4 regions of the Streptomyces sp. NPDC057438 genome follow, and region 1 is predicted to be linked to each of the others. Evidence: riboswitches for the same ligand, from Rfam matches in the RefSeq annotation. Region 1 holds a riboswitch; each other region holds the start of a gene.
What was found. Region 1 has a riboswitch for cyclic di-AMP ahead of ACFU5F_RS01655 (NlpC/P60 family protein). Riboswitches for the same ligand answer to the same signal wherever they lie in the genome.
Positions count from the first base shown of each region.

Region 1 (7,123 bases):
CCCGGCCCTCGGCCTGTCCGGAGAAGCCGCTCCACCCCGCCCACCCCAGCGCCAGGCGCCTGCCCAGCCCCGCCTCGCCCTATTGCCTGGCTCTCCCCCGCCGCCCTGCCCCCGTCGGCGGAGGCGTCCTGACCGGGAAGGAGGCGTGCCGGTCAGGGGTCAGGCCACCCGGGTGGCCCCCGCGAAGGGCATCTCGTCGAGCGGGGCCACACGTACCGGGGCCGAGGGGTTAGGGGCGTGGATCATCTGGCCGTTGCCGATGTAGAGGCCCACGTGGCTGATGCCGGAGTAGAAGAAGACGAGGTCGCCCGGGCGGAGTTCCGAACGGGAGACGCGGCGGCCGGCGTTGATCTGGGAATAGGTGGTGCGGGGGAGGGAGATGCCTGCGGCGCGGTAGGCCGCCAGGGTGAGACCGGAGCAGTCGAAGGCGTGCGGGCCGGTGGCGCCCCAGACGTAGGGGCTGCCGAGCTTGGAGAAGGCGTAGGAGACGGCCGCTGCGGCGCGGGAGTCGGGGGCGTCGGCGGTGGCGGAGGCGGGGGAGACCGGGCCGGTGAGGTCGCGGCGGGAGGTGACGGAGGAGCGGGAGGCGTGCGCCGTGGTGCTGCCCGCGGTGCCGAACCGTGCCCGGTCCTCGGTGGTGAGCCGGCCGAGCAGCTGCCGGGCGTCGGACAGCTTCGAGGTGACGGTCTTCTTGTGCCGCTTCAGCTCGGTCTGCCGGGTCTTGAGCGTGCCCAGTTCGACCCGGGCGGCCCCGCGCAGCCGCTCGATCTCCAGCAGCTGTCTCCGGACGCTGGCCACATCCGCCGACTGCCGGCTGCCGACCCGCTCGGCGAGGGCGGCGCCGTCCAGGTACTGGTCCGGGTCGGCGGAGAGCGCGAGCTGCCACGAGGGGTCGATGCCCCCGCGCCGGTACTGCGCCGCCGCCAGCGAACCCAGCTCGTCGCGTGCCGAGTTGAGCCGTTCGGTGCGGCGGGCGGCCTGGTCGCGCAGTTCTTCGAGGTTCTCCTGCGCCGTGTCGGCCTTCTCCTTCGCGCCGTTGTACTTCTCGGTGGCGACCTCGGCCTCTTGGAACAGCTTGTTCACTTTCGCCCTGACCTGGTCGGGCGTGAGCTGCGGCTCGGCGTGCCCGGTGCCGTCGAAACCGGTCGCCGTCGCCGCGCCCGCGAGGGCGAAGGTCGCGGCCGTGCGGACCGTATGGCCGCCGAGTGAGCGCTGTCTGGGCTTGCGGTGCGCTGCCACGTGGAGTCCACGTCCTCTCCGTACGACCGCCGTCCGCGGTACGGACGTCGTCTGTCCGTACGGACCGCCTGGGGGGAGCGGTGGCACGTCCGGCGGCGGCCCGCACAGGGGGAGCGGGACGCCGCCGGACCTTCTCGGCGGTGGTGTCCGACTGCCGCCCCTGGCCGGGCGGCGGTGGGGAGCCGGTCACCTGAGGGAGGACGCTAAACCTGGGTGTGAGGGCACGGTAACGCGTTGTACGGAAGTGGCGTGCACCGACCGCGAGGTGACCGTATGTGACCGTGATCCCGCCCAGGCGCCGCCGACTTCACGCTGAGCGATGACCGATCCGGTCATTTCGGACCACTCGGTGGCGCGGCAGTGCTATGCGGCGCATATATGCAAGATCGGCTCTCCGTGGCCGCGGCGCCATCGCGTTCCGTGACGTGACGGCGACGGCCCCCGTGCCCGGCCGGCCGAGGGCCCCTCATTAGGCTCCGCGCATGGACGTACTCATCCACATCCTCGTCGGGCTCCACATCATCGGCATCGCCTCGCTCCTGGGCGGTTTCCTCACCCAGATGACGGCCATGGGGCGGGGCACCGCCCGCTTCGTGCCCGCCATGCTCCACGGTGCCCTCACCATGCTCGTCACCGGCGTGCTCCTCGTCGGCCTCAACCAGGCCGACGACCAGCCCGTCAACAACATCAAGATCGGCGTCAAGCTCGCCCTGCTGATCGTGATCCTCGGGCTGGTCTACGTGAAGCGGGACGAGGAGAGGGTGGACAAGCCGCTGTTCGGCCTGGTGGGCGCGCTGACCGTCGCGAACGTCTTCATCGCGGTGCTCTGGACCTGACGGCCCCGCGCCCCCCGGCGACCGCGCGGCTACGCCGGTCGCACCACGCTGTGGACCGAGGACTCGCCGTCGTAGAAGACCGACTCCTCGCGGACGTACGTGCCGGGCTTCGGGGCGTGGATCATCATGCCGTTGCCGATGTAGAGGCCGACGTGGCCGATGTTGTCGTAGAAGAAGACGAGGTCGCCGGGCCTGGCGTCGGCGAGGGGGACCGTGGTGCCGGCGGCGACCTGGTCGTAGGTGGTGCGGGGGAGGTCGACGCCGGCGGCCTTCCAGGCGGCCTGGGTGAGGCCGGAGCAGTCGTAGGACCCGGGGCCGGTGGCGCCCCAGACGTACGGCTTGCCGATCTGCGCGCGGGCGAAGGCGATGGCCTTGGCCGCCTTCGTGGCGTACGTGGAGTCGGCGGCCGGAGCGGTGGTGCCGGGGGTGGTGCCGGTGGACGTCCCCGTGCCGGCGGAAACACCCTCCGGGGGCGCCTCCGATCCCCCCTGGCTCGTCCGGGAGTCCTGTCCGTCCTGGGAGTCCTGCGCTTCAGGGGAGTCCTGGGGCGTCGCCTGTGCCGCCTGCTGCCGTGCGAGGTCCTCCGCCTTGCGGTCGGCCTCCTCACGCTCGCGCTGCTCGATCGCGGCGAGCCGGGCCTTCTCCTCGGCGGTGAGGGTGGACAGCAGTTCGCGGGCCTGGGCCAGCTTCGCCTGGACCTTGGCCTTGCTGGCCTTGAGGGTGTTCTGTGACTCGGTGAGCTGTTCGAGGCTGTCGCTCGCCTCCTGGCGCTTCTCCGCCGCCTCGGCCTGGTCGGCGGCGTACCCGTCGACGGTTTCCTTCTGACGGTCCGTCAACCGGTCCATCAGCTGGTTCTGGTCGAAGTAGTCCCGCGGGTCGTCCGCCAGTAGCAGCGAGGCCTGGTCGGGGGCCGTCGCGCCCGCGCGGTACTGGGCCGCGGCGAACGAACCCAGCTCCTCCCGCGTCTCGTTGAGCTTCTCCTGGCGCTTGGCGACGGCTTCGAGGAGGGTCTCGACCTGCTTCTTCTGCCTGGTCGTCCTCTCCTTGGCCGCGTTGTAGGTCTCGGTCGCCGAGCCGGCCTGGCGGTAGAGGTCGCCGACCTTCTTCTCGACTTCCTCCAGGCTCGGCTTGCCGTCGGCGGAGGGCGCGGCCGTGGCCGACTGGGAGAGCAGGGCCACGGAGGTGAGGGCCGCGGTGGCGAGAGCGGGGGTGCGTATGCCCGCGCGCGTTCCGGCCGGACGCGGTTTGCGGTGCGGCGCCATGGTTCGGCGTCTCCTTCCGTTGTCCGCCTACCGAGTTAGCTGTCGGGTTCGGGCGCATGCTTCGGAAGGTTTGCCCTACGGCCCGTGCCGCGTGCGGCGGTCGGGTCGATTCACCCCGGAGAACGGTGGGTCCCCGGCTCCGGCTGCCTCGGAAAGGCGCACCGGACTCGGCGGAGGTCCGTGCGGCCCGGCGACGTTCGCCGGTTGGGTCGTACGGCCCAGAAGAAAAAGCTAGCCAATTCGTGTGGCCCGTGTGAAGGTTGATGTTCGATATGCCCGATACGTTTTCGTGACCTTAGCCTCTTCGGTGCGGCAGGCGGTACGCTCGATCGCTCACCGTCGCACCGTGGTCGCGGTACGTGGCACCGCGGAGCGATACGCGGCGGACGCGGACTTCCCGGGGCGGCCTCCCGCTGTCAGTGCGGGCGCCTAGACTCGGAGAGCGATGAGCAGCCTCTTTGACGACAGCTTCCTGGCGGACCTCCAGGCCCCCCGCGGCCACGCGGAGGAGCCCCCGCCGCCGCCCGAGGACGATCACGTACCGGAGCCGCTTCCGGACGATCTGTTCGGCGGGAAGTTCGACGTGCCTCCGGACCGGGACGCGTACTACCGCGACGGAGCCCCCCGCCCCGCTCTCGACGCGGCGGCGCTCCTGGACGGGCTGAACGACAACCAGCGCGCGGCCGTGATCCACGCGGGCTCGCCCCTGCTCATCGTGGCCGGCGCCGGCTCCGGCAAGACCCGTGTGCTCACCCATCGCATCGCGCACCTGCTCGGCGAGCGGCGCGTCCACCCGGGGCAGATCCTCGCGATCACCTTCACCAACAAGGCCGCCGGTGAGATGAAGGAGCGCGTCGAGCAGCTCGTCGGTCCGCGTGCGAACGCGATGTGGGTCATGACCTTCCACAGCGCCTGCGTCCGGATCCTGCGGCGGGAGTCCAAGAAGCTCGGCTTCACGTCCTCCTTCTCGATCTACGACGCCGCCGACAGCAAGCGCCTGATGGCGCTCGTCTGCCGTGATCTGGACCTCGACCCGAAGCGTTTCCCGCCCAAGTCCTTCAGCGCCAAGATCTCGAACCTCAAGAACGAGCTGATCGACGAGGAGGACTTCGCCGCCCAGGCCACCGACGGCTTCGAGAAGACCCTCGCCCAGGCCTACGCGCTCTACCAGTCCCGTCTCCGCGAGGCGAACGCGCTCGACTTCGACGACCTGATCATGACGACGGTCAATCTGCTCCGTGCCTTCCCGGACGTCGCCGAGCACTACCGCCGCCGCTTCCGGCATGTCCTCGTCGACGAGTACCAGGACACCAACCACGCGCAGTACGCCCTGGTCAGAGAGCTGGTCGGCACCGCCGAGCACCCCGTGGACGTACCGCCCGACGAGTGGGACGTACCGCCCGCCGAGCTCTGCGTCGTGGGTGACGCCGACCAGTCGATCTACGCCTTCCGTGGCGCGACCATCCGCAACATCCTCCAGTTCGAGGAGGACTACCCGGACGCGACGACGATCCTGCTGGAGCAGAACTACCGCTCCACCCAGACGATCCTGAGCGCGGCCAACGCCGTCATCGAACGCAACGAGTCCCGCCGCCCGAAGAACCTGTGGACCAACGCGGGCGCGGGCGCGCAGATCACCGGCTATGTCGCCGACACCGAGCACGACGAGGCCCAGTTCGTCGCCGACGAGATAGACCGGCTGACGGACGCGGGTGACGCGAAGGCCGGGGACGTCGCCGTCTTCTACCGGACGAACGCCCAGTCCCGTGTGTTCGAAGAGGTGTTCATCCGCGTCGGCCTGCCCTACAAGGTCGTCGGCGGTGTCCGCTTCTACGAGCGCAAGGAGGTCCGGGACGTCCTCGCATACCTGCGTGTCCTCGCCAACCCGGAGGACTCCGTCCCGCTGCGCCGCATCCTCAACGTGCCCAAGCGCGGCATCGGCGACCGCGCGGAGGCGATGATCGACGCCCTGTCGCAGCGCGAGAAGATCAGCTTCCCGCAGGCGCTGAAGCGCGTCGACGAGGCCTACGGCATGGCGGCCCGGTCGACCAACGCGGTCAAGCGGTTCAACACGCTGATGGACGACCTGCGCACGGTCGTCGAGTCCGGCGCCGGACCGGCGACCATCCTGGAGGCGGTCCTCGAACGGACCGGTTATCTGGCCGAGTTGCAGGCTTCCACCGACCCCCAGGACGAGACCCGTATCGAGAACCTCCAGGAACTCGCCGCCGTCGCCCTGGAGTTCGAGCAGGAGTCCGGGGCGGCGGAAGGCGAGGGCGAGGCGGTGGCCGCGACCCCTGCCGGGCTCCCCGCCTTCCTGGAGCGGGTGGCGCTGGTGGCCGACTCCGACCAGATCCCGGACGAGGAGGAGGACGGCTCGGGCGTCATCACGCTCATGACCCTCCACACCGCCAAGGGGCTGGAGTTCCCGGTCGTCTTCCTCACCGGTATGGAGGACGGCGTCTTCCCGCACATGCGCGCCCTCGGCCAGACCAAGGAACTGGAGGAGGAGCGCCGCCTCGCGTACGTCGGGATCACCCGCGCGCGGGAACGCCTCTACCTCACCCGGTCCTCGCTGCGCAGCGCCTGGGGCCAGCCCTCGTACAACCCGCCGTCCCGTTTCCTGGAGGAGATCCCGGCGACGCACCTGGAGTGGAAGCGCACGGGTGCCTCCACGCCGATGCCCTCGGGGCCGGCCTCAGGGATCGCGTCCTCGCTGTCGTCGTCCCGTTCCCGTTCGTCGGCCTCGGGGGCGTCCGGCTTCGCGACCCGTCGCGGCAGCGAGAAGCCGGTGGTCTCGCTCGCCGTGGGCGACCGCGTCACCCATGACCAGTTCGGCCTCGGCACGGTCGTCGGCGTCGGGGGCTCGGGCGCCAACGCGGAGGCGACGATCGACTTCGGCGACACCAAGCCGAAGCGGCTGCTGCTGCGGTACGCACCGGTGGAGAAGCTGTAGCGGAGGACGGGGCCGCCGCCCCGTGACACACCTCGGGCCCCTGCGTGTGCAGGGGCCCGGTCTTCGTTCCGGTTGTCCGTGACGGTGCCCGTCACGGCACCGGTCAGGTCGGGTCCAGCCCGTGGCTGCGCAGCCACGGCAGGGGGTCGATGGCGGAGCCGCCCGCCGGGTGGACCTCGAAGTGCAGGTGCGGGCCGGTCGAGTTGCCCGAATTGCCAGAGTAGGCGATGGTGTCGCCGGCCTTGACGGTCGTACCGGAAGCGACCTTGTACGTGGAGAGGTGGCAGTACCAGGTCTCGGTGCCGTCCTTGGCGGTGACGACGACCATGTTGCCGTAGGCGGCGTTCCACTGGGTGCGCACGGTGCCGTCGGTCGCCGCCATCACGGGGGTGCCGTACGAGACCGGGAAGTCGATGCCGGTGTGCAGGGACATCCAGTTGACGCCGGACTGACCGTAGTACGCGCTCAGTCCGTGCTGGGAGACCGGCAGCGCGAACTTGGGCCGCAGTCGTTCCTTGCGGGCCGCGTCGGCCGCCGCCTTCTTCTGCTCCAGCTCCTGCTGCGCCTTGAGGTCGATGCGCTCCTGCGTCCGGCTCGCCCGGTCGGCGAAGTCGTCCGCCTCGGCGGAGAGGCTCTCCAGCTGGGTGTCCAGCTGGTTGTTGGCGGTGGACGGCTTCACGGCGGTGGCGTCCGACTTGACCGACGCCGTCGTCTCCGTGTCGTCCGACGTGGCGCCGACGGAGGCCGCCGCGATCCCGGCGACACCCATGACACAGGCCGACGGAACGGCCACGGTCAGCAGGGCGGAACGTTTGGCCGGAGCCTTCCGG
Region 1 covers NZ_JBHVDD010000001.1:345,730-352,852, forward strand. Annotated here, with positions in the region: gene ACFU5F_RS01645 (NlpC/P60 family protein) at 160-1,239, opposite strand; gene ACFU5F_RS01650 (hypothetical protein) at 1,722-2,075, shown strand; gene ACFU5F_RS01655 (NlpC/P60 family protein) at 2,105-3,337, opposite strand; cyclic di-AMP (ydaO/yuaA leader) riboswitch at 3,346-3,520, opposite strand; gene pcrA (DNA helicase PcrA) at 3,783-6,293, shown strand; gene ACFU5F_RS01665 (M23 family metallopeptidase) at 6,397-7,123, opposite strand, start outside.

Region 2 (7,123 bases), on a different contig from region 1:
TCGTCCGCGAACAGACCGGCACCGAGGGGTTCCTCGTCGGACTGGGGCTGGCCCTGCTGCCCGTGCCGCTGCTCATGACCGCCTTCCGGTGGCTGGACCGGGTGGAGCCGGGGCCCTGGCGGAACCTGGTGTTCGCGTTCGCCTGGGGAGCCTGTGCGGCGGCGCTGATAGCCATCGTGGCCAACAGCTTCGCGACGCGCTGGATAGCGACGGCCACGGCCGATCCCTCGCACGCCGACACCCTGGGTGCCACGGTCATAGCGCCCGTGGTCGAGGAGACCGCCAAGGCCGCGGCCGTCCTGCTCGTCTTCCTGTTCAGGAGACGGGACTTCACCTCGATCGTGGACGGGGTGGTGATCGCCGGGTTCACCGCGACCGGCTTCGCGTTCACCGAGAACATCCTCTATCTGGGCACCGCCTTCGGGACGGACCAGCTCAGCGGGGGGAGCGGGCTGACGTCGGTCACCGCGGCCACGTTCTTCGTACGGGTGATCATGTCGCCGTTCGCGCATCCGCTGTTCACCGTGCTGACGGGGATCGGCTTCGGGGTGGCGGCGGTCGCCGCGGACTGGCAGCGGGGGCGGCGCGTCCTCGTCCCGCTGAGCGGCCTGTTGCTCGCCATGGCGATGCACTCGGTGTGGAACGGGTCGGCGACGTTCGGGGAGTACGGGTTCTTCGCGGTCTACGCGGGGTTCATGGTGCCGGCGTTCGGACTGCTGACCTGGTGGGTGATCTGGGCCCGGCAGCGGGAGTTGCGGACCGTGCGGGAGGCGCTGCCTGCGTACGCGGCCGCGGGATGGCTGACACCGGCCGAGCCGTACGTGCTGGGGTCGATGCGGGCCCGGCGGGTGGCGCGGGAGTACGCGGCGCACCACTTCGGGAAGGCCGGGGCCCGGTCGGTCGCGGAGTACGAGGCGTACGCGACGCGGCTGGCGTTCCTCCGGCACCGGGGGCTGCGGGGGCGGGCCGGGAGTGACTTCGCCCTGCGCGAGCGGGAACTGTTGTTCGAGCTGTGGCGACGGCGGGAGGTGGCCCGCCCGGCGATGGGGTACGCCGGACGGGACGCCGTGCCCGGGCCCGGGCACGGCCATGGATACGGCTACGGATACGGATACGGGTACGGGGCGCACGCCGGATACGGCGGGTACGGGCCCGCCCACCCCCAGCCGGCTGCCTACGGGGTGGCCGCGTACCCCTCGTACAACCCGTACCGGTCCTAGCGCCCGTCGCCCGGGCCGCGGGCTAGGCCGAGGCCTCGGTCAGGCGGCGCAGTTCCTCGGGGGTGAGGGTGAGGTCGGCGACGGCCAGGAGGTCCGGGAGCTGGTCCAGGTTCCGCGCGGACGCGATCGGCGCGGCGACCGTCGGCTGGGCGGCGAGCCAGGCGAGGGCGACAGTGGCGTGGGCGGCTCCGCGGGACTCCGCGATCTCGTCGAGGGCGGCGAGGACCCGGGTGCCGGCCGGGGTTTCCAGGTAGGCGCCGGCGCCGGCCGCCCGGGGGCTGTCGACGGTCGTGCCGGGGCGGTACTTGCCCGTGAGGAAGCCCTTGGCGAGGGCGAAGTACGGGACGGCGGAGAGCCCGGCGTCGGCGGCGACGCTCTGGAGCGGGCCCTCGTAGGTGTCCCGCGAGACCAGGTTGTAGTGGGGCTGGAGGGCCACGTAGCGGGCCAGGCCCTCGGCGTCCGCGAAGTCCAGGGACTCCTTCAGCCGCTCGGGGGTGATGTTGGACGCGGCTGTCGCGCGGACCTTGCCGGCCTTCACCAGGTCGTCCAGGGCGGTGATGATCTCCTCCACGGGCACCTCGGGCTTGTCGAAGTGCGTGTAGTAGAGGTCGATGTGGTCCGTACCGAGCCGGGCGAGGGAGGCGTCGGCCGCGGCCTTGATGTTGGCCGCCGTCAGGCCCTGGTACTCGGGGTGCTGGCTCACCTTGGTCGCGACGACCACGTCGTCCCGGTTGCCCCGCGACCTGATCCACCTGCCGATGATCCTCTCGGACTCGCCGCCCGTGTTGCCCTCCACCCAGGCCGAGTAGGAGTCGGCGGTGTCGACGAAGTTGCCCCCGGCGGCCGCGTAGGCGTCGAGGACGGCGAAGGACTGTGCCTCGTCGGCCGTCCACCCGAAGACGTTGCCGCCGAGGGAGAGGGGGAAGACCTCGATGTCGGACGTGCCCAGCTTGCGAAGAGAAGTCATGTCCAACGTCAACCGACGCGGCGGACGCCCGCATTCCGGCCCGACGTGAACGTCGTATGAACCCACGCGAGCGTCGTGTCGGCAGCCGTGCCGCCACCCCGGGGAAAACGGACGCCGCGCGGTCCTCACGGACCCGCGCGGCGTCGCTGCTTCCTTCTCACGGCCGGTTCTACGGGGTCAGGCCCTTGCTGCGCAGCCACGCCGCCGGGTCGATGCCGCTGGCGGAGCCGCCCGGGTGGACCTCCATGTGGAGGTGGGCGCCGGTCACGTTGCCGGTGGCGCCCACGCGGCCGATGACGTCACCGGTGGCGACCTTCTGGCCGACGCTGACGCCGATGGAGGACTGGTGGGCGTACCAGATCTCGGTGCCGTCATCGAGGGTGAGGACGGTCTTGTAGCCGTACGAGCCCTCGTAGCCGGCCTGCGTGATGGTGCCGCCGTGGACGGCCTTGATCAGGGTGCCGGTCGGGGCGGCGAAGTCGAGGCCGGTGTGGTAGCCGGAGGACCAGTAGGGGCCGGCCTGGCCGAAGGTGGAGGTGAGGGTGTACGAGGAGGTGGGCAGCGTGAACTGCTTGGCGAGGGAGGCGAGACGCTCGGCCTCCTTCTTCGCCGCGGCCTCCTCCGCCGCCTTCTTCTTGGCGGCGGCCTCCTTGGCCTCGGCTTCCTTCTTCTCCTTGGCGGCCAGTTCGGCGGCCTTGTCCGCGGCAGCGGTCTGGGCGGCCTCGGCGGCGGCCTTGTCGAAGGCGTCCTGCTGGGACTCGGCCTGGGCCATGATGCGGGCGCGCAGCGCCTCACCGGCGTCCGCGGCGCCCTGCTGGGTCTCGGCGGCGCTCAGGCCGGCGCTGCTGAGCGGCGTCCTGGAAGCCTCGGGCTCCGGCTCCTCGGCCTCGTCCTCGAAGACCGAGCCGACGTTCGGCATGTCGGGCATCGAGATGGACACCGGGGCCTTGCCGGACTGCGCGCTGGCCATGCCGGCGCCGCTGACGGCGGCTATGACACCGACGCCGAGAACCGTGGAGCTGCGGCCGAGGCCGCCACGAGCGAGTACGCCGGTCTTCTTGGCGACGCGGTGCCGACCGCGAGCGGGGCGGAGGGAGTCCTCGCTGGGATTCCACTCCTGCCAGGGGCCCTCGTTGTCGCTGTTGTAGCTGCCGTAGCCGAACGTCCGGCTCTCGCCTTCGCGTTGGCTCGGCACGAACGGGGCTTCGGTCGCGGACCGGTTCGACGCCACGTGGGCGTACTCCTTCCTTCCTCCTCGCCTACCGGGTTAGCTGACGGGTTCGGAGCAGGAAGGTCTCCTACGCGCGTAAACCGGTCGTGCGGACTGCCACGACGGTCTCCGTGCGATTCACCCCAGGGTGGTGGTTCCCCGGTTCCCTTGCGGGATTCGGCGCGTGAGCACGGAGCCGTCTCTTGTGACGGCTGGGACGACCGCGCTGCGTTATCGAACGTTAATAGACGCGAGTACTCCAATCCAAGCTGTTCTGAATGATCGTTCCGACCCCCCTGCTGGACTTTACGGGTCATGAGGGGTTTAAAACGGGCGAGTTGACTTGCCTCAGGAGTAACAAAAGTTCTGACGGGACATCAGCATCTCTACGGAGAAACGTCGCACAGTCACGCTGGGTGGCAGAGAGGCCCCCGCGGACCCTCGCAGCCCATGCACCCGCACCGCACCCGCATCCGCCCGATGTCACGGGCGGCGGACCGCCAGCAGGGCCATGTCGTCCGTCGTGCTGTCCCCCGTGTGCCGGCGCACCTCGTCCGCGAGGGTCGTCACCAGGGCGCGTGGAGCGGAGAAGACCCGTCCGGACAGGCGCTCGACCGGGTCGTAGAAGACACCGCACGCGTCCCGCGCCTCCGACAGCCCGTCGGTGTGGAAGAGAAGGGTGGCACCCGGCGGAAACCCGGTCTCCTCCGCGCGGTCGGGCCAGGCGCCCAGGTCCTCCATGCCCAGCGGGAGGGCCGGCCGCGACGTGTCCAGCGTGCACAGGGTGCCATCGGCGAGCAGCAGCAGCGGGGAGGGGTGGCCCCGGTTGACGATCCGGGCGCGCCCGGCGCCGTGCGGGAACTCCGCCAGCACGGCCGTCACGAACCCCTCGTACTCCACCGCCGCGTCCCGCAGCGCCGCCTCCCGCCGGGTCGTCTCCCGGGCCAGCGCCCGTTCCAGCCGCTGGGCGACCGCCTCCAGCGTCGACTCCTGCTCGGCCGCCTCCCGGAACGCGCCGATCAGCACCGCCACCGCCGACACCGCGCCCAGCCCCTTGCCGCGCACATCGCCCACGATCAGCCGTACGCCGTGGGGCGAGTCCTGCACCGCGTACAGATCGCCCCCGATCGACGCGCCCGCCTGCGCGGCCTCGTACCGCGCGGCGATCTCCAGCCCGCCGATCCGCTCCTGCGGCACCGGCAGGACGGCTCGCTGCGCCGCCTCGGCGATCTCCCGGGCGGTGGCGAGCCGGGCGTCGCTGCGGCGGACGAGACGGTTGATCAGCACGGCGAGTACGGCGACGGTGATCACCGTGGCGATCTCGGTGATCGCGTCCACCTGACTCGTGTCGCCGTAGTAGCCGCGCACGGCGCTGACCCCGGAGACCGAGACGATTCCGGTGATCACCGTGCCGTGCAGCGAGAACAGCGGGGCGGCCACCAGGGGCGCGGCGGTGAAGAAGGGGATCGCCGTGAACTCACGCGGGGTGAAGTGGTCGTAGAAGAGGCCGACGGTGATCAGCAGGGCCGGGACGGCACGAGTGAGCGTACGGACGTACGAGAACCGTCGTCCGACCGGCTCCCTCACACCCGCCACCCGTTCTCTGTACCCACGGACTCAGGGTTTCCGGGGGCGGGACGCGGGGCCAGTCGGCGGGGCCGAGTGGGCTAGGGCCAGGGAATCCAGCCGGGCTCAGCCCGCCGTCAGTCCCGTCAGTCCCGTCAGCTCGGGCAGGGGGAGCGTGTGCTGGGTCTGGAGGACCTTCGCGCGGAGGTAGCGGACGTTGTGGGCGGTGGTGAAGACGCCGGTGGGGACGCGGTGGCGGACGCCCACGCCGAGGTCGCGGAGCTGCCGCGCCTTGTCGGGGTTGTTCGAGAGCAGGTCCAGCGCGTCGACACCGAGGGCACCCAGCATCTGGGCCGCCGCGGTGTAGTCACGGGCGTCCTCCGGCAGGCCGAGTGCCGCGTTCGCCTCGTACGTGTCGAGCCCCTGGTCCTGGAGGGCGTACGCGTCGAGCTTGTTGTAGAGGCCGATGCCCCGGCCCTCCTGGCGGAGGTAGAGGAGGACGCCACCGCGCTCGGCGATCCGCTCCACCGCCTCGCGCAGCTGCGGACCGCAGTCGCAGCGGGCCGAACCGAAGACGTCGCCGGTCAGGCACTCCGAGTGCAGTCGGACCAGGGGGTCCGTGCCGGGGGCGGGGTCGCCGAGGACGAGCGCCAGGTGCTCCTGGCCGTCGACGAGGCCGTGAAAGGTGACCAGTTCGGCGTCGACGGCGTAGCCGTCCTGGAAACGCAGCGGCACCCGGACGCGGGCACGCGGGGTGGCAGCGGGAATGTCGGGCATGCGGGTTCTCCGGTCCTGGTGCGGGGTGTCGCTGTGCTTCAGTTTTGAAGCACAGCACTCGGAGCGACCCTAACCCCTGCTTCAAATTTCAAGCAACTGGTTTGGGGATACGTCACATTCCCGTCACGCAGGACGGCCGTGCGCCTGTCACGACTCAGGACGGCCGTGCGCCCGTCACGTCCGGTCCGGCTCGTCCTGCTGGCTCGACGAGCATGCGCGGCGGCGCCACGGGAGGTCGTCCGAGGCGGGGGCCGTCCGGGGGTTCCCGCCCTGGATCGCCGCCGCGATGGCCGTGCAGATCTCCTCGAACTGGCCGATCTGCTCGGGACCGAGATGGTCGAAGACGGCCCTGCGCACCGTCTCGACATGCCCCGGCGCGGTGCGCTCCAGCAGGGTCATGCCCTCGTCGGTGAGGACGGCGACGCTGCCGCGCCTGTCCCACTGACAGTCCTCGCGCCGCACCAGGCCGTCCTTCTCCAGCCTGGTCACGACATACGTCAGCCGGCTGCGCGTGATCTTGAGCCGCTCGGCCAGCTCGGTCATCCGCATCCGGCGCTCCGGCGCCTCGGAGAGGGCGGACAGCATGGAGTAGTAGAGGTGCGGCAGGCCGGCCTCCTGCTGGAGCTGGCGGTCGAGCGCGTCCTCCAGGAGGGAACTCGCGGCCACGTAGGCGCGCCAGGCACGCTGTTCGTCGGGGGTGAGCCAGCGGGTCGTCATACGTACAGTGTAGTTATTGTTTAAAACTTGAACCAAGGGAGCGCCGTCCATGCCCCAGCCCTACGTCCTGTTGTCCGCCGCCGTCTCCCTCGACGGCTTCCTGGACGACACCGGACCCGAGCGGCTGCTGCTGTCGAGCCCGGCCGACTTCGACCGGGTCGACGAGGTGCGCGCGTCCGTCGACGCCATCCTGATCGGCGCCGGCACCCTGCGCACCGACAACCCCCGCCTGCTGGTCAACTCCCCCGAGCGCCGCGCGGCCCGCGTCGCCGCCGGGCTCCCCGAGTACCCGCTCAAGGTCACGGTCAGCGCTTCCGGTGATCTCGACCCGGCCGCGCGGTTCTGGCACACCGGCGGCCAGAAGGTCGTGTACACGACGGACAAGGGCGCCGAGCGGCTGCGCGGGCTGGACCTGCCGACGGGACCGGACGGTGTGGCCGTGGTGCCCGTCGGCCCCGAGCTGGAGTGGACGGCCGTCCTCGACCACCTCGCGGACGTACGCGACGTCAGGCGCCTCATGGTGGAGGGCGGCGGGCTCGTGCACACCCAGCTGCTCCGGCAGGGGCTCGCGGACGAGGTGCAGCTGGCCGTGGCACCGGTGTTCGTGGGCGAGGCGGACGCGCCGCGACTCTTCGGGACGGGCGCGTACCCCGGGGGGCCGAGGAG
Region 2 covers NZ_JBHVDD010000055.1:40,785-47,907, reverse strand. Annotated here, with positions in the region: gene ACFU5F_RS26445 (PrsW family intramembrane metalloprotease) at 1-1,220, shown strand, start outside; gene ACFU5F_RS26440 (aldo/keto reductase) at 1,243-2,187, opposite strand; gene ACFU5F_RS26435 (M23 family metallopeptidase) at 2,357-3,418, opposite strand; cyclic di-AMP (ydaO/yuaA leader) riboswitch at 3,429-3,590, opposite strand; gene ACFU5F_RS26430 (PP2C family protein-serine/threonine phosphatase) at 3,881-4,993, opposite strand; gene ribA (GTP cyclohydrolase II) at 5,090-5,740, opposite strand; gene ACFU5F_RS26420 (MarR family winged helix-turn-helix transcriptional regulator) at 5,915-6,457, opposite strand; gene ACFU5F_RS26415 (dihydrofolate reductase family protein) at 6,507-7,123, shown strand, end outside.
Region 2: another riboswitch for cyclic di-AMP. It lies ahead of ACFU5F_RS26435 (M23 family metallopeptidase); the one in region 1 lies ahead of ACFU5F_RS01655 (NlpC/P60 family protein).

Region 3 (7,123 bases), on a different contig from region 1:
ATCGTGATGTCGAACGGGCCGTGCTCGGCGCCGATGTCCGCGAAGCCGCCGAAGTAGCCGGTGTCGCCGCTGTGGTAGATCCGGTGCTCGTCACCGGCGACGACCCAGGAGGCCCACAGCGTGTGCTGGGTGTTGCGCAGGCCCCGGCCGCAGAAGTGCCGGGCGGGGGTCGCGGTCAGGGTGAGACCGCCGACCTTCGTCGCCTCCTGCCAGTCCAGCTCACGGATCCGGTCCGCGGAGACGCCCCAGTGCTCCAGATGGGCGCCCACACCGAGCGGGACGGCGAAGACGGTGTCCGTACCCGCCAGCTCCTTGATCGAGGGCATGTCCAGGTGGTCGTAGTGGTCGTGCGAGATGACCACGACGTCGACCGGGCCGAGCGCGGCCAGCGGCAGCGGCACGGGGTGCAGCCGCCGGGGCCCGGCGAAGGCGAACGGGGAGCAGCGCTCGCCCCAGACGGGGTCGAAGAGCACCCGGTGCCCGTCGATCTCGGCGAGCACGCTCGAATGGCCCATCCATGTGATCCGCAGCCCGCTCGCCGGGGGCGAGGCCAGGTCGGCGAGGGTCGTGGCGTGCACGGGGATCAGCCCCGCGGGGGCCCGCCTGACCCGCTCGTCCTTGCGGAACCAGCCCTTGGCCATCTCCACGGCGGCGCCGCCGGAGGGACGGACCTGGGCGCCCTCGGGATTCACGAAGACCCCGTTCGCGAAGTGCGGGGATCTGCGGATCCGCTCCATTCGGGCACCGCTCGGGTCCGCGCCGAAGGCGGCGGGCCGCGCTGCACGCAGCCCCGAGCTGAGAGAACGGGATCCGGAACCGGACACGGCACCTCCTGGTGAATTCGCTCAGGCATCCCATTATGGGCCGCCCCTGTGGCGGCGCCCGGTCCGACCCGGCGCCGCGCGGTGCAATACTGACCAACTATTCAGTAGGTCTCCTTGTTCCCGCCGTCCGCATTCTTCGCTCCCTTTTTGCCCGCCCGCCGGGCCGACCCGAGGAGTCCCATGACCACGCCCCCGTTCGTGTCCCTGACCTGGACCGACCACGTCACGGGCCGACAGGGCTTTCTCGTGGTGGACCGGCTGGTGCGCGGGGTCTCCAGCGGAGGTCTGCGGATGCGGCCGGGCTGCACCCTCGACGAGGTCGCCGGGCTCGCTCGTGGCATGACCATGAAAGAGGCGCTGCACTACGACCCGGAGAGCCGCTACGTGCCGCTCGGCGGCGCCAAGGGCGGCATCGACTTCGACCCCCGGGATCCGGGGGCGTACGGCGTCCTCGTCCGCTATCTGCGCGCGGTGCGCCCGTACATCGAGCACTTCTGGACCACCGGTGAGGATCTCGGACTCACCCAGGACCTGATGGACCGCGCGGCGGTGGAGGCGGGCCTCGTGTCGACGATCCAGGCGGTGTACCCCCTCCTCGACGACGAGGCGTCCGCCCGGCGGCGCCTCGCGGACGCGTTCGCGGTCCGGGTGGACGGCATCGGTCTCGACGAGCTGGTCGGCGGCTGCGGTGTCGCCGAGTCCGTGCTCACGGTCCTGGACCGGGCCGCCGCACCGTACGCCGGGACGCGGGTCGCCGTACAGGGCCTGGGCACCATGGGCGGGGCCACCGCCCGCTTCCTCGCCCGCGCCGGGCTCACGATCGTCGCCGTGGCCGACATCAAGGGCACCATCACGAACCCGGCGGGCCTGGACGTCGAGGCGCTGCTCGCCGCCCGCGACCCGCACGGCACGGTCGACCGCTCGGCGCTGCGCCCCGCGGACCGGGAGGCGCCGGCCGACGCCTGGCTGGCCGCGGAGGCCGACGTGCTGGTCCCCGCCGCCGTCTCCTACGCGATCGACTCCACCAACGAGCACCGCGTCACCGCCCGGCTGATCGTCGAGGCGGCCAACATGCCCGTCCTGCCGGCGGCCGAGGAGGCGCTCGCCGGCCGGGGGGTCACCGTCCTGCCCGATGTCGTGGTCAACTCCGGGACGAACGCCTGGTGGTGGTGGACCCTCTTCGGCGACATCGGCCCCACCGCCGACGAGGCGTTCACCCACGTCCGCCGCTCCATGCGCGCCCTCGTCGACCTGATGCTGACCCGGGCCGGGACCGACGGCACGACTCCCCGGGCCGCCGCCCACGCCCTCGCCGCCGACCGGGTACCGGCCATCACGGAGAGATTCGGTCGGCACCGCTGAGCGACGCCGCGGCGGTACGCGGGCCTGGGTAGGGTTGCCGCGTGGGCAGGGTGCGGTTGAGTGTGGCCGAGCGGCGCGCGGAGCTGCTCCGGGCCGCCGTCGAGCAGATCGAGGAGCGGGGCGTCGCGGCGGTGCGGATCGCGGACGTCGCCGCCGTCCTCGGGGTGAGCAACGCCCTGGTGCTGTACCACTTCTCGACCAAGGAAAGACTGGTGGCCGAGGCCTTCCGGTACGCCGCCGAGGACGACCTCGCCCATCTCCGCAAGCTGCTGGGCCGTCGCACCACGGCACTGCGCCGGCTCCGTGCGGCCGTCCGCTGGTACGCGCCGACCGGCCCGGCCAAGGGCTGGCGGCTGTGGATCGAGGGCTGGTCGGCCGCCCTGCGGGATCCGGCCCTGCGCGAGGTCACCCGCGAACTGGACGCCCGGTGGAAGGCCGCCCTGACCGAGGTCATCGGGGCGGGCGTGGCGGCCGGGGAGTTCCACTGCCCGGACCCCTCGGCGACGGCCCTGCGCCTCACCGCCCTCCTGGACGGTCTGGCCGTCCAGCTGACGTCCTACGGCGGCACCGTCTCCCGCACCCGGGCCCAGCAGTGGGCCGACGAGGCCCTGGCCCACGAGCTGGGCCTGACCCGCGAAGTTCTGACAGCTGCTACCCGCTGACCCCCTCGCACAACCGCCCCGCCAGGGGCGCGAGCAACCACGACACCCAAACCCCGGCCGCGACCAGCCCGCCCCCTCAGGGGCGCGAGGAACTGCGCGAGCAACCCCGACGGCCAGAACCCCGCCCGCCGACCCGCACCCCCACGACCCCACGCGCCTCACCCCAGCGCCCCCGGCTACGGGCCCGCATCAGATTCGGCCAACCGCCGGAGGCACCCCCGCTCAGGCCACCACGCCGATCCGCTCCCTGATGTCGTCCGGCGACAGGTGCCCCTTCGCCGAGACGTGGTCCCCGGACGACTCCCCCCGCAGCCGCCGCCCGATCCACGGCACCAGGTACTCCCGGGCCCACTGGATGTTGTCCCGCCGCATCTCCAACGTGCCGCGCGGCGGCAGCGGGGGCCACGGCTGGTCCGGGTCGGCGGGGATGTCGACGCCCAGCACCTGCCCGGCCCGCAGGGCGACCCGGGTGTGCCCCTCCGGGGACAGGTGGAGCCGGTCGAGGTCCCAGGCCCGCCGGTCCTGCACCGTCTTCAGGGACCACAGGTCCAGCACGGGACACCCGTACCGGTCGGCGATGGCCCGCACATGCAGGTTGTACGTGGCGATCTTGCCCCGCAGATGCTTCAGCACGGGTACGTCACGGGTGTCGAACCCGGTGGTCACCATGACCGTGCCGACCGCCGAGGTGAGCCTGGACACCGCCCGCTCGAACCGCTCGGCGACCTCGTCGGGATCGGTGCCCGGACGGATGATGTCGTTGCCGCCCGCGCAGAAGGAGATGAGATCCGGCGCGAGCTCCAGCGCCCTCGGCACCTGGTCCGCCACGATCTGGTCGAGGAGCTTTCCCCGCACGGCCAGGTTGGAGTAGTCGAAGTCGCCCTCGGGCACCCGGTCCGCGAGGAGCACCGCGAACCGGTCGGCCCAGCCGACGAACCGCCCGTCGGGCCCGGGATCGCCGACGCCCTCGGTGAAGCTGTCCCCCAGCGCCACGTACGACCCGATCATCGTTCTGCTGTCATTCGAATCGTCTGCCACATCGGCCCATGATTCACCTTCGCATGTGACCTACGCGACCGTAATAAGGGCTTGACGGACGGTGAGATAGACCACGCGTCAAGTGTTGGTCAACCCGGAATACCGCAGGCCGGGATGGCGGAACCCCACCATCCCCCAGCCCGCTCGCCCCCGCCGCGGCTCAGTGGTGACCCCGCAATCTCCACACTCGGAAGTCCTCGATCCGGAAATGGCTCCAAGTGGTGCGGAAAGCGAAATGCCCACGCGTGTACGGCGCGTGGTCCACATGGTCGAAGACCAGCCGGCCGTTGTTCCACCACTGGACCTTCGACCCGTCCGACACGATCCGCACACGGTGCGGCGCGTTCGCGACGAGCAGCGGTTCGGTGTAGTCGTGGATCAGCGGCCGCACGCCCGGCTCACCGACGTACCGGCGCAGGCGTGTCGTCGTGTTCGTGTTGGCGCCGTACCCCACGTAGTACGCCTTCAGGTGGTCGTACTCGGCGAGCGCGCCCGCGCGGGGGGTGGCGAACAGATCATCGGGCGAGCGCACGTCGACGGCGTTCCAGAAGTTGTTGAGGTCGGAGACCCGGTCGTTGGCCCCGCCCGCCGAGACCGGCGTGGCCGTGTACTCGACGGCGTACGGCCCGTCCAGCCGCCGCCTGAACCAGACCGTGGCTCCGGCCGGCACGTCGACCTCCAGCACCCCCCGCGAGGCGGTGACCTCCCCGCCCCGCTCCAACTCCACCGCCCAGCACCCGAGTCCGTGCCGGAAGTCGTCGGCGGCGATCAGCCGGCGCCGGGGCGCGTGCGCGGTCGCCGTCCCGGCCGGGCCGAGCGCCGCGAGGGCGGCGCCGGCCGCGAGAACCCCGAAAGCTCTACGGGTGGTCATGACACTCCTGTCGTCGGCGACGCGTCACGGGCATGGACTCCCCACACGGAGCCCCCACAGGGCCACCCCGCGCAGAAAGCGCTTGCGGAGATCACTGTGTCCTCCCGCGCACCCCCTGTCGAGGCCCAGGTCGGCCATGCCACGGGACCGCAACACGAGCGCGCGCCCCGGGACCGTGCCAGGGAACCGCGAAGGCCGGCCCCGACTGAGCGGGGCCGGCCTTCGCGGCGGTCGAGGAGCGGGGCCTCAGACGCTGACGCCCTTGGAGCGGAGGTAGGCCAGCGGGTCGAGGTCCGAGCCGTAGGAGGGGGTGGTGCGGATCTCGAAGTGCAGGTGCGGCCCGGTGACGTTGCCGGTCGCACCCGAGAGACCGATCTGCTGACCGCCGCTCACGGACTGACCCGCGGAGACGGAGATCGAGGAGAGGTGGGCGTACTGGGCGTAGTAGCCGTCGGCCAGCTTGATGACGACCTGGTTGCCGTACGCGCCGCCCCAGCCGGCGGAGACGACGGTGCCCGCGCCCACGGCCTTGAGGGCGGTGCCGGTCGGGGCCACGAAGTCGACGCCCGTGTGGTAACCGCTGGACCACATGCTGCCGGCGGTCTTGTAGGCGGTGCCGACGGCGGCGCCCTGGATGGGCACGCTGAAGCCGGAGCCGTTGGCCGACGAGGACTGGCCGTTCGAGGTGGAGGCCGACGCCTGGGTGTCCTTCGACTCCTGCTTCGAGGAACCGGAGGGCTTCGACGACTGCGACGTCCCGGACGACTCGGCGGCCTTCGACGACTGCGACAGCTGCGGCTTCGACGACTGCGAGGAACCGCCCGCGGCCTGCCCGCCGATCGACAGCTTCAGACCCGGGTGGATCAGCGACGGGTCGGAGCCGATCGCCGCGCGGTTGTCCGAGTAGAGGCGCTTCCAGCCCCCCTCGACGTCCTGCTCGTCCGCGATCTTCGCGAGGTAGTCGCCGACCTTCACCGAGTAGGTCCTGGCCGTCTTCTTGGTGGCGGTCCTTTCCGCCTGAGCGGCCTTCTCCGCCTGCTCGATCCGTGCACCGGCCTCGGCCACGGCCTGCTCGGTGGTGATCGTTGCCGTCTTCTCGGACACACCCGAGACCGTGGCCGCCGGGGTGGCGGCCTGGGCGCCGGCGGCCCCGATCAGCGGCAGCGCGAGCGCCGCGCCACCGGTCCCGGCGGCGGCGATCGAACGGGTGAAACGCTGGGACTTGGGGCGGCGGTGCTTACCCTTCGCGGGCATGACGAATTCCTCTCCGGCGCCTGCGAGGTGAGCTGTCGGGTGCGGACTGGAGATGTCCGGCCGTGCTCGCGCACGGCTTTACCCCTAGCCGTTCCGGGAACCGGAACAGGCGGTGATTCCTGTGGGTCCCCCGCTCCTGCCGTGGATCGGGTCGGTGTGCGGCTCCGGTCGGCGGCAGGATTGGGCGTCCGTCCGGATTGACGCCGAACGTAAGCGACTTGTGCCCATAGAGACAACCATTGGGACTTCCTGTGTGTCTTCCTACCTGATCCTTACATCAATCCACCCTCACGCTCCGTAAAAGACCGGTCCCGCCCATTTCCCAACCGCCCTGGAAACCTGCCCGAATTACGTGCACATGGCGACAGCGGAACGTCACGAATATGACGCTGCTCACGCCCCTACGTGCCAGTAGGCTTTATTCCAGGTCTTGTTGGAATTACGACTGCAATTCGGACAGATCGCTCAAGTGCGACGCAGGTGGATAACCGTCGCATCGAAGTCACCACGCAGGCCCGTCGACAGCCCGTGATGCAACAGCACGGCCCCTCGGTGCACTTCGCCCGTTTCACGGCATTCATACGTTTCTGCCGAATCCAGTCCACGCAGCCGGACCGGGGCGGGCGGCTCACCGTAGTGCTGCGCCTGGAGCCAGGCCAGGACCACGACCTCGTCACCGTGGATGTACTGCACGGCGCTCAGCCCGCCCGTCGGCGGCCGCAGCCGGTGAAGATCACCGCGCTGCACGACGGGCCGGATCCGCTTGTACAGCTCGACCCACTCCCCCGCCTCGGCGAGCTCCTCCTTGGTCCATTCGGTGAGGTCGCCGCCGACCCCGAGCACGCCCGCCATGGCACTGACGAAGCGGAACCGCAGCGTGCTGACGCGACCGTTGAGCTGGTTGTTCGGACTGTCGGTGACCCACGCGGCCATGGTCCGGGCCGGGTGGATCTGGCTGAAGCCGTGCTGGATGGCGAGCCGGTCGAGCGGGTCGGTGTTGTCCGACGTCCAGACCTGGTCCGTCCGGGCCATCACCCCGAGGTCGATACGGCCGCCACCGCCGGAGCACGACTCGAAGGCCACCCCCGGGTGCGCGGCGCGCAGCCGGTCCA
Region 3 covers NZ_JBHVDD010000057.1:22,293-29,415, forward strand. Annotated here, with positions in the region: gene ACFU5F_RS26900 (MBL fold metallo-hydrolase) at 1-824, opposite strand, end outside; gene ACFU5F_RS26905 (Glu/Leu/Phe/Val dehydrogenase dimerization domain-containing protein) at 1,005-2,186, shown strand; gene ACFU5F_RS26910 (TetR/AcrR family transcriptional regulator) at 2,228-2,848, shown strand; gene ACFU5F_RS26915 (SGNH/GDSL hydrolase family protein) at 3,071-3,856, opposite strand; gene ACFU5F_RS26920 (DUF6250 domain-containing protein) at 4,047-4,757, opposite strand; gene ACFU5F_RS26925 (peptidoglycan DD-metalloendopeptidase family protein) at 5,004-6,011, opposite strand; cyclic di-AMP (ydaO/yuaA leader) riboswitch at 6,016-6,174, opposite strand; gene ACFU5F_RS26930 (alpha-galactosidase) at 6,477-7,123, opposite strand, start outside.
Region 3: another riboswitch for cyclic di-AMP. It lies ahead of ACFU5F_RS26925 (peptidoglycan DD-metalloendopeptidase family protein); the one in region 1 lies ahead of ACFU5F_RS01655 (NlpC/P60 family protein).

Region 4 (7,123 bases), on a different contig from region 1:
AGCGGTTCGGTGACCGCCGCCGCGCTCGCGGCTGACTCGGTGATCGCTGGGAAGGTGGCGGCCGATGTCATCACGGGCCGTGAGATCGCAGCGAATTCGGTCACGGCGACCGAGATCGCGGCAGCCTCGATCTCCACGGACAAACTGGTGGTCGCGGGCGGTACGAACGTGCTCAGCGACCCCTCGTTCGAGGGCGCCTACACCGCGGCGATCGCCACGACCGTATGGTCCGTCGTCTCTGGCGGCAACGGCTCCGCGAAGGCGCTCCGCGTCGACGCCACGGCGACGGCCGCCACGACACGGTCCCTGAACGTCACGTCGATGCCGATCCTGAGCGGAGAGCAGCTCTACCTCGCCATCGACGCCAACGCGTCCGCCGACTGGGCGGGAGGCGCGCTCAAGTTCTACGCCCGGTGGTTGGACGGCACAGGCGCGACCGTCGGCTTCGGTGTCGCCCAGGTGGACGTCCCAGCTCGCGGCTCGTGGCAGCGCCTTGCCGCCACGGTCACGGCGCCGGCGAACACCACCGCGGCCACGGTCTGGGTGGAGACGTACCAGTCGACCGCCGGAGCCGTGCTGTGGGACAACGCAGTCGTCCGCCCGGTGGTGCCGGGCGTGCAGATCGCCGACGGCGCAGTCACCGCGCCCAAGATCCTCGCGGGAGCGGTGACGGCAGAGAAGATTGCGTCCTTGGCCATCACGGCCGAGAAGATCGCGGCGTTGTCCGTCACCACGGACAAGCTGAACGCGTTGTCCGTCACGGCGGACAAGATCGCGGCCAACGCTGTGACGGCAACGAAGATCTCGGCGGGCGCGATCGAAGCGACCCATATCAAGGCCGGGGCAATCACGGCGGACAAACTCGACGCGGACGCCATCAACGGTAAGACGATCAACGGAGCCGTCCTCACCGGCAGCACCCTCCAAACTGCCGCGAGCGGACAGCGAGTTGTCATCAGCCCCGGAAACACCAATCCGGAGACCGGATCGATTGAGTTCTATTCCGGCAGCGCCGATGAGTCAGCACCGGCAGAACTCAATACCGCCATCGCCTACGCTTCAGATTCCTCCGGCACCTACGAAGTTCCCAGCGTTTCACTCAGCGCCCCGAAGGTGACTGGTTCGAGCCAGGAAACAGGGGTGTTCCTGCAAAGCCACGTGCCGGGCTATTCGGGAGGAGTGTTCAACCTCTACGCAAACGATCTGAGCGGCAACGGAGTTGCCTACATCAACGGGTACGGCGCTGATACATCGGCCGCCGGCTCGTCCATCGAGCTGCACGTCCGCGACGCGCAGTCCGCATCGGCCCAGTCCACTGCCAAGCTCACATCCGGCGGCTTCGCGATCGACCGAGACCTCAGCGTGTACGGCAAATCCCAGGGGCGCGGATTTGTCGCACAGAAGACTCTGACCGCGAACGTCACCTTCTCCAGCACGGAGACGGCCCTCATCACCACCGGCAGTATCACGTTCAAGGTCGGCCGCGCCTACCGCGTTTCACTCTGGGCACTGCACAGTGCGGCCAGCGACAGCTACGCGCTATACCGAATCCGCAAGAACACCGTTTCCGGGACGATTTACAAGGATCAGATACGCGTCAACAATCTGCAAGCCTCCACAGCGAACGCCGCCGTTTCCGTCCAGACTATCCTGACCAACACCACGGGCAGCGACGTCACAGCCGCACTGTGCTGGACCGGAACTCAAGGCGGTGTCGCACAGACGTGGACGCTCGCCGCCAGCAGCAGCAACGTCGCCTATCTGCTGGTGGAGGACTGCGGCTCGGCCGACGACTACATCGGCCAGGCGATTACCTGACTAGCCCGATCATGGCAACTCAGATCTGTCCCGCTCTCAAGCAACGCCCGCGATGTCCCGAATCAGCCCTAACCGCTTGAAGTCAGTGCTATGGGGCTCATAACAAGGAGAGCACAGGAAAGGGGCCTTGGTCAGATACCAAGGCCCCTCCTGCCGTGCTACCGGGTCAGGACTGCCCCCGGATGAACCTCAACATCAGGATGATGAAGCCACACAGGCCGGCGGCTGCTAGGCAGCCTGTGTAAATCGCCTCGAAATACGAGACATGGTCCATGATCCGTCGCCCTGTCGCCGCGGTGAAACCACCGATGATCCCCACAAGGACAATGACTGCGGCTTCAAACTTGCGGATCTTGGACCCATCACCCCCGTCCCCGTCGGAGCTGGTTCCAGAGGGCTGGGGGTTGTTCTGCGTCGTTGGCATGACGGCTGCACCTTCGCGTCAGCCGCCTGTGAAGGATGACCTGTCGGATTCGGGCTGGCGAAGTTGCCCGGCCGCTGACGCAGCTTCACCCCAAGGGCTGCTCGGCCCGGTCATGGCGTGACCGTCCCAACGACCCGTCGTGCTGGGTCCTCCACTCCTGCCGATCCACTTCTGTCGACCGGTCATCCGGGCGGCGGCAGGACTCGGCGTCCGCCCGGATCGCCCCACCACTGTGGCGAGGGCTTGTCGTCAGCAGGATCTTGGCCTACTCACGGTCGAAAGTCCCAGGGGAACTGGGGATTTGTGTTCTTTCGCACCACTCACCCGTTTGGGTGGACGTATGTGAATTTCCCAGGTCAGGCAGCATCGAGGTGCAACAGCGGGTCAGGAAATGGGACCGCGCCTACGTCATCTGAGGGACCCTCTTTCGTACGAGTTGAGGGAGCGTCAGGGGTGCTGGCTACGACACGCGCTGTCGGCGCCACCACGTCATGCCCGAGCTGTACCGGGGTCCGCACGGCAGACACTCCCGAGCCGCTGGCGCTGCGGTAGCAGCGGTTCCAAGTGATCGCACAGCTCAACCGACACGATCCACGGCTGTCGGTGGGCACCGCTACTATCCGGGATGCCTCATGGGGGGCGACGAGGGGAGTCAGGGAATGGGTAACGTGAACGATTCAGCGGTCAAGCGGAAGTTGGGTATCCAGACCTGGCGGAACTTGTCCAAGGACAAGGTGCTCAAGTTCGCGGCAGCGATGCCCGAGATGGCCACCGAGGCGCGGCTCAAGCTCATCGAGCAGTTCCCGGCCTTCAAGGACCTGGGTAAGGCCAACATCGATGCAGTCGCAGAGGCCCACAGGTCCACTCTCGCAGCCAACGAGAACAGTCAGAACCACTTCTACAAGGCTGCACAGGACCAGCGGGACGCTCTGCAGGCCGACCTCGGTCGGGACGACCTCAGCGAGGCACAGTGGGAGTCCCTCCACGACCGCCTCGAACGAAACGTGGGGCGGGTATCCGAGAAGGACAGCGAGAGCAAGCAGTTCCAGGGGGCGGGGATGAAGCTGGTGGCAGCCACCGGTGTAGCCGCCCTCGCGCTGAGCGTGGCGTTCGTCGGCGGCAGAGTCGCTGGAGCGAGCGAAGACGGTTCCGAGGAATCCCAGTAGGACTGATGTAAGCGCAAGGGAAAAGACTCATAGACTGATCTTCAGCGGCGCGGGGCTGCCGAAGGGAGCACCGTGAGCGCGCCGCCGGGACAGGACCCCACGCCGTGGGAACTGCTGCGGGCCATGCAGCAGATGCGTGACGACCTGCGCGCCGACTTCGCTGCCTTCAGCGCGCGGCTCGCCGAGATGGTGACGAAGATCCAGTACGAGGCCGACCGGCGGACTGACGAGGTACGGATCAAAGCCGTCGAGGACGACGTCGCCCAGATGCGGCGAGAGCGCGAGACGGAGCGGCAAGAGGCCCGCGGCGTAAGGCGGTTGGCTCTTACTGCCCTCGTGGCGCCGGTCGTGGTGGGAGTGATCGTCGCGATCGTGACCGGCAAGCTCGGATTGTAGGCTCGGAACAGCAGGCGCGGGGGAGAACAAGGAACGCGCCATGCCTGATCTCTGGCTGCCTGGAGCTGAGCGGCATCCGCTCAGCGACACTGCACCCACCGACACGCAGTACGACCCACGCGTCATCTGGCACATCACGTGGGACAAGAACGCCACGGCGGCCAAGCCTGCCGATCTCGTGGCGTTCGACAAGCTCGTGCAGTACTTCACCGGCGGCGGCAAGGGAGTCGCGCCGCATCTGCTCTGGGATCCCTTCACGGGCAGGACCGCCCAGTTCTATCCGGCGAACAGCCGGGCCAAGTCGGTCGTCGACCTCGCCGGCGGCACCCGTACCAACCGCACCGGGAAGGTGTGTCTCCAAGTCGAGACGCTGTTCTTCCCGTACTGCCGGGTGAACGGGAAGTCGTACGCGACCGTCCGGGACACCCGGGCCAAGGGTCTCGACAAGATCCTGGCCTGGGCCCGGAGTTGGGGGGTGCCGGACGTCTGGCCGATGGGCGCCCCGACCTGGAACGCGAATCGCAGCGAGCACATCTGGGAGACGGAGGGCGGGCACTACGGCCACGGCCAGACGCCTGAGAACACGCACACGGACCCGGGCCCTATGCCGAAGTGGCCGACCAGCACGTCGACGTCGCCCAAGCCGGGCCCACCGGCGTTCCCCGGCCGAAGCGCCTTCGGACCCGGCAAGTCGAACGCTTCGATTCTCTTGCTGGGCCAGCAGCTCGTGCGCAAGGGCTATGGCAAGCACTACCGCGTCGGCCCGTCCCGCGAGTGGGGTGAGGCTGACCGTCTCAACGTCGTCGACTTCCAGCACGCCCAGAAGTGGACCGGCTCCGACGCCGACGGCTACCCCGGCCCCGAGACCTGGCGCCGACTCTTCGCCTGATCCCTCTGACCAGCACAAGGAGCACATCCCCATGAACCTCTACGCTTCGCTGCTGCGCACGGGAGTTCCGGCCGCGGTCGGCTGGCTCGTCGCGGTGGCTCTCCGCCACGGACTCGATCTCGAGGCCACGGCCGTCACAGGAGTCCTGACCCCGGTCGCCACCTTCTCCTACTACGGCGTCTTCCGGTTCGCCGAGGAGCACCTGTCGCCTCGGTTCGGCTGGCTGCTCGGCTACGCCCGTCCGCCGAAGTACGAGAACACGTCGCTCGCCCTGCCGCGTACCTGACCCACGATGAGGTGACGTCGAGCAGCCAGAGGGCCAAGCATGGAAGAAGACCCCCGTCTCGCGACGGGGGTCTTCGACCTCTTGGAGACTCCACCCTATCGTCTCTTTGGCGGGGCCGGACTCTGCTTCCACGTGGTTACAATCTATATGCAGACGTGACGTGAGCTGGAGGCGATGGAATGGCAGAGGACAAGGCGCCGGCGGGAAGGAAGCCGTACCTGGCCGGCAGGGTCGAGTTCGCCGCGCTGTACGACGTGAAGCCACTTCAGGTCAGCCAGTGGATCAGCCGGGATCACACCCTCGATTACCGTCACGCCAAGATCATCAGCGGATCGCCGTACTGGCTGCTCCAGTTCGTCAAGGGCTTCGGAGAGACGACCCCCCGCCCAAAGCACCTCAATCAGACGGAGCTTGAGCGGCTGACCAAGGAGCAGGACCCGGGCTACTGGGTGCGCGAAGTTGAGCAACTCCCCCCGCTGGTGGGCCAGGCCGAGTTGGTGGCCCTGTTCCAGCTGCCGTCCGGCGAGCTCCTGCGCAAGGCGATCAGCACCGGCCGGTTCCGGCCCGCCGACTACAGCCTGTCCGGATCGCCGATCTGGCTCTTGGAACCCGTCGTTGCAGATGCACCCGCGCTACAGGCGGGAGCGCGTGCAGTGGACTGGGCGATCGACGACAAGGTCTTGGCTGCCCTGCGTACGGGTAGCTACGACGGGCCCGGATCCAGGATCGTGCCGCGCGGCAAAGCGGCGAACAAGGCCGCCGGATAATCGCAGGTCAGAGGCTTGCGATTCTTGATTCCTCCCTCGATTGCATATAGAATAGAAGCACATCCGAGGGGGTGTGCTTCGTTCAGCTAGGGGGGGTCATGTGCCGATCCAGGGGGCCACCGAGGGTGGTCTCGATGGTGTTGTCGATCGACAATCTCTCTGCCCAGAGATAGATTCCAACACTCCAGCGTGTTAGGTCCATATCTGAGGGGGGAGCCTTGCTGATCGAACAGCCGCCGTTGTTCGGCACCATCCAGCCCGTTCGCCACCCCGCCGATGTCGGCAGCCTGACCATCCAGCAGCGATTCGAGGCGTTCCACGCGCTCAACCCCTGGGTTCTCAGGGCGCTGATCCGGATGACCGCCGACTGCGCGGAGAAGGGGTTCGGCCGCATCGGAATCGGGATGCTCTTCGAGCTCCTGCGCTACCAGTACGGCGCGGCGACCCGAGGCGACGAGTTCGCGCTGAACAACGACTACCGCTCCCGGTACGTACGGCTCCTGCTGGCCGAACACCCGGAGTGGTCAGCCCTCTTCGAAGTCCGGGCCCTGCGCACGGACTGACCACGACCTCTTGGAGCCAGATCGTGAACGCACCGGCGGGCACCGCAAAGCCGCCCGCAGTCCAACTGAAAACACGCAAGCCGACGGGGATCGTCCCCTGGCCCCTCCTCCTCATCGAGGGCGAAGAGGGCGCGGGCAAGACCTACTCGGCCGCACAATTCTCCAGCAGCGACCGCATCGGCCAGATGTACTGGATCGATCTCGACGAGGGATCGGCCGACGAGTACGCGGCCATCGAGGGCGCCAACTATCTGATCATCGAGCACGACGGCACCTACCGCGACATTCTCGAACAGGTTGAGGCCGTGCACGCCGAGGCCAGGCGCGCGGCGGCGGCCGGAGAGCCCCCGGTCGTCCTGACTATCGACTCGGGATCCGCGCTGTGGCGGATGCTCACCAACTGGACCTACGAACGCGGTCGCCGGACACGCAAGAACCGTGCGCTGCTCCAGGAGGACCCGGACGCCGCGTTCGACATCGGCCGGAATCTGTGGAACGACGCCACGGAGCGGTGGAACAGGATCATCTACCTGCTGCGCACACTGCCCGGCATCGCCATCGTGCTGGCCCGCGGCAAGCAGGTCAGCGCCACGGACGACAACGGCCAGCCGATCCAGAACAAGAGCGAGTGGAAGGTCTCGGCTCAGAAAGACCTTGGCTTCGACTCGTCGTGCTGGGTGCGCATGAAGCGCAACGCCGACCCGCAGGTCATCAAGGTCCGATCGCTCCGGATGCGCGTCGAGCGGAACAAGCCACTGCCGCTGCGGGACTTCAGCATCGAGGACCTGGTCTTCAACAAGCTGGGCTGCTCCGT
Region 4 covers NZ_JBHVDD010000004.1:47,564-54,686, reverse strand. Annotated here, with positions in the region: gene ACFU5F_RS04390 (hypothetical protein) at 1-1,818, shown strand, start outside; gene ACFU5F_RS04385 (hypothetical protein) at 1,985-2,242, opposite strand; cyclic di-AMP (ydaO/yuaA leader) riboswitch at 2,250-2,461, opposite strand; gene ACFU5F_RS04380 (hypothetical protein) at 2,875-3,408, shown strand; gene ACFU5F_RS04375 (hypothetical protein) at 3,481-3,804, shown strand; gene ACFU5F_RS04370 (peptidoglycan-binding protein) at 3,845-4,693, shown strand; gene ACFU5F_RS04365 (hypothetical protein) at 4,725-4,979, shown strand; gene ACFU5F_RS04360 (hypothetical protein) at 5,159-5,746, shown strand; gene ACFU5F_RS04355 (hypothetical protein) at 5,965-6,309, shown strand; gene ACFU5F_RS04350 (AAA family ATPase) at 6,333-7,123, shown strand, end outside.
Region 4: another riboswitch for cyclic di-AMP. It lies ahead of ACFU5F_RS04385 (hypothetical protein); the one in region 1 lies ahead of ACFU5F_RS01655 (NlpC/P60 family protein).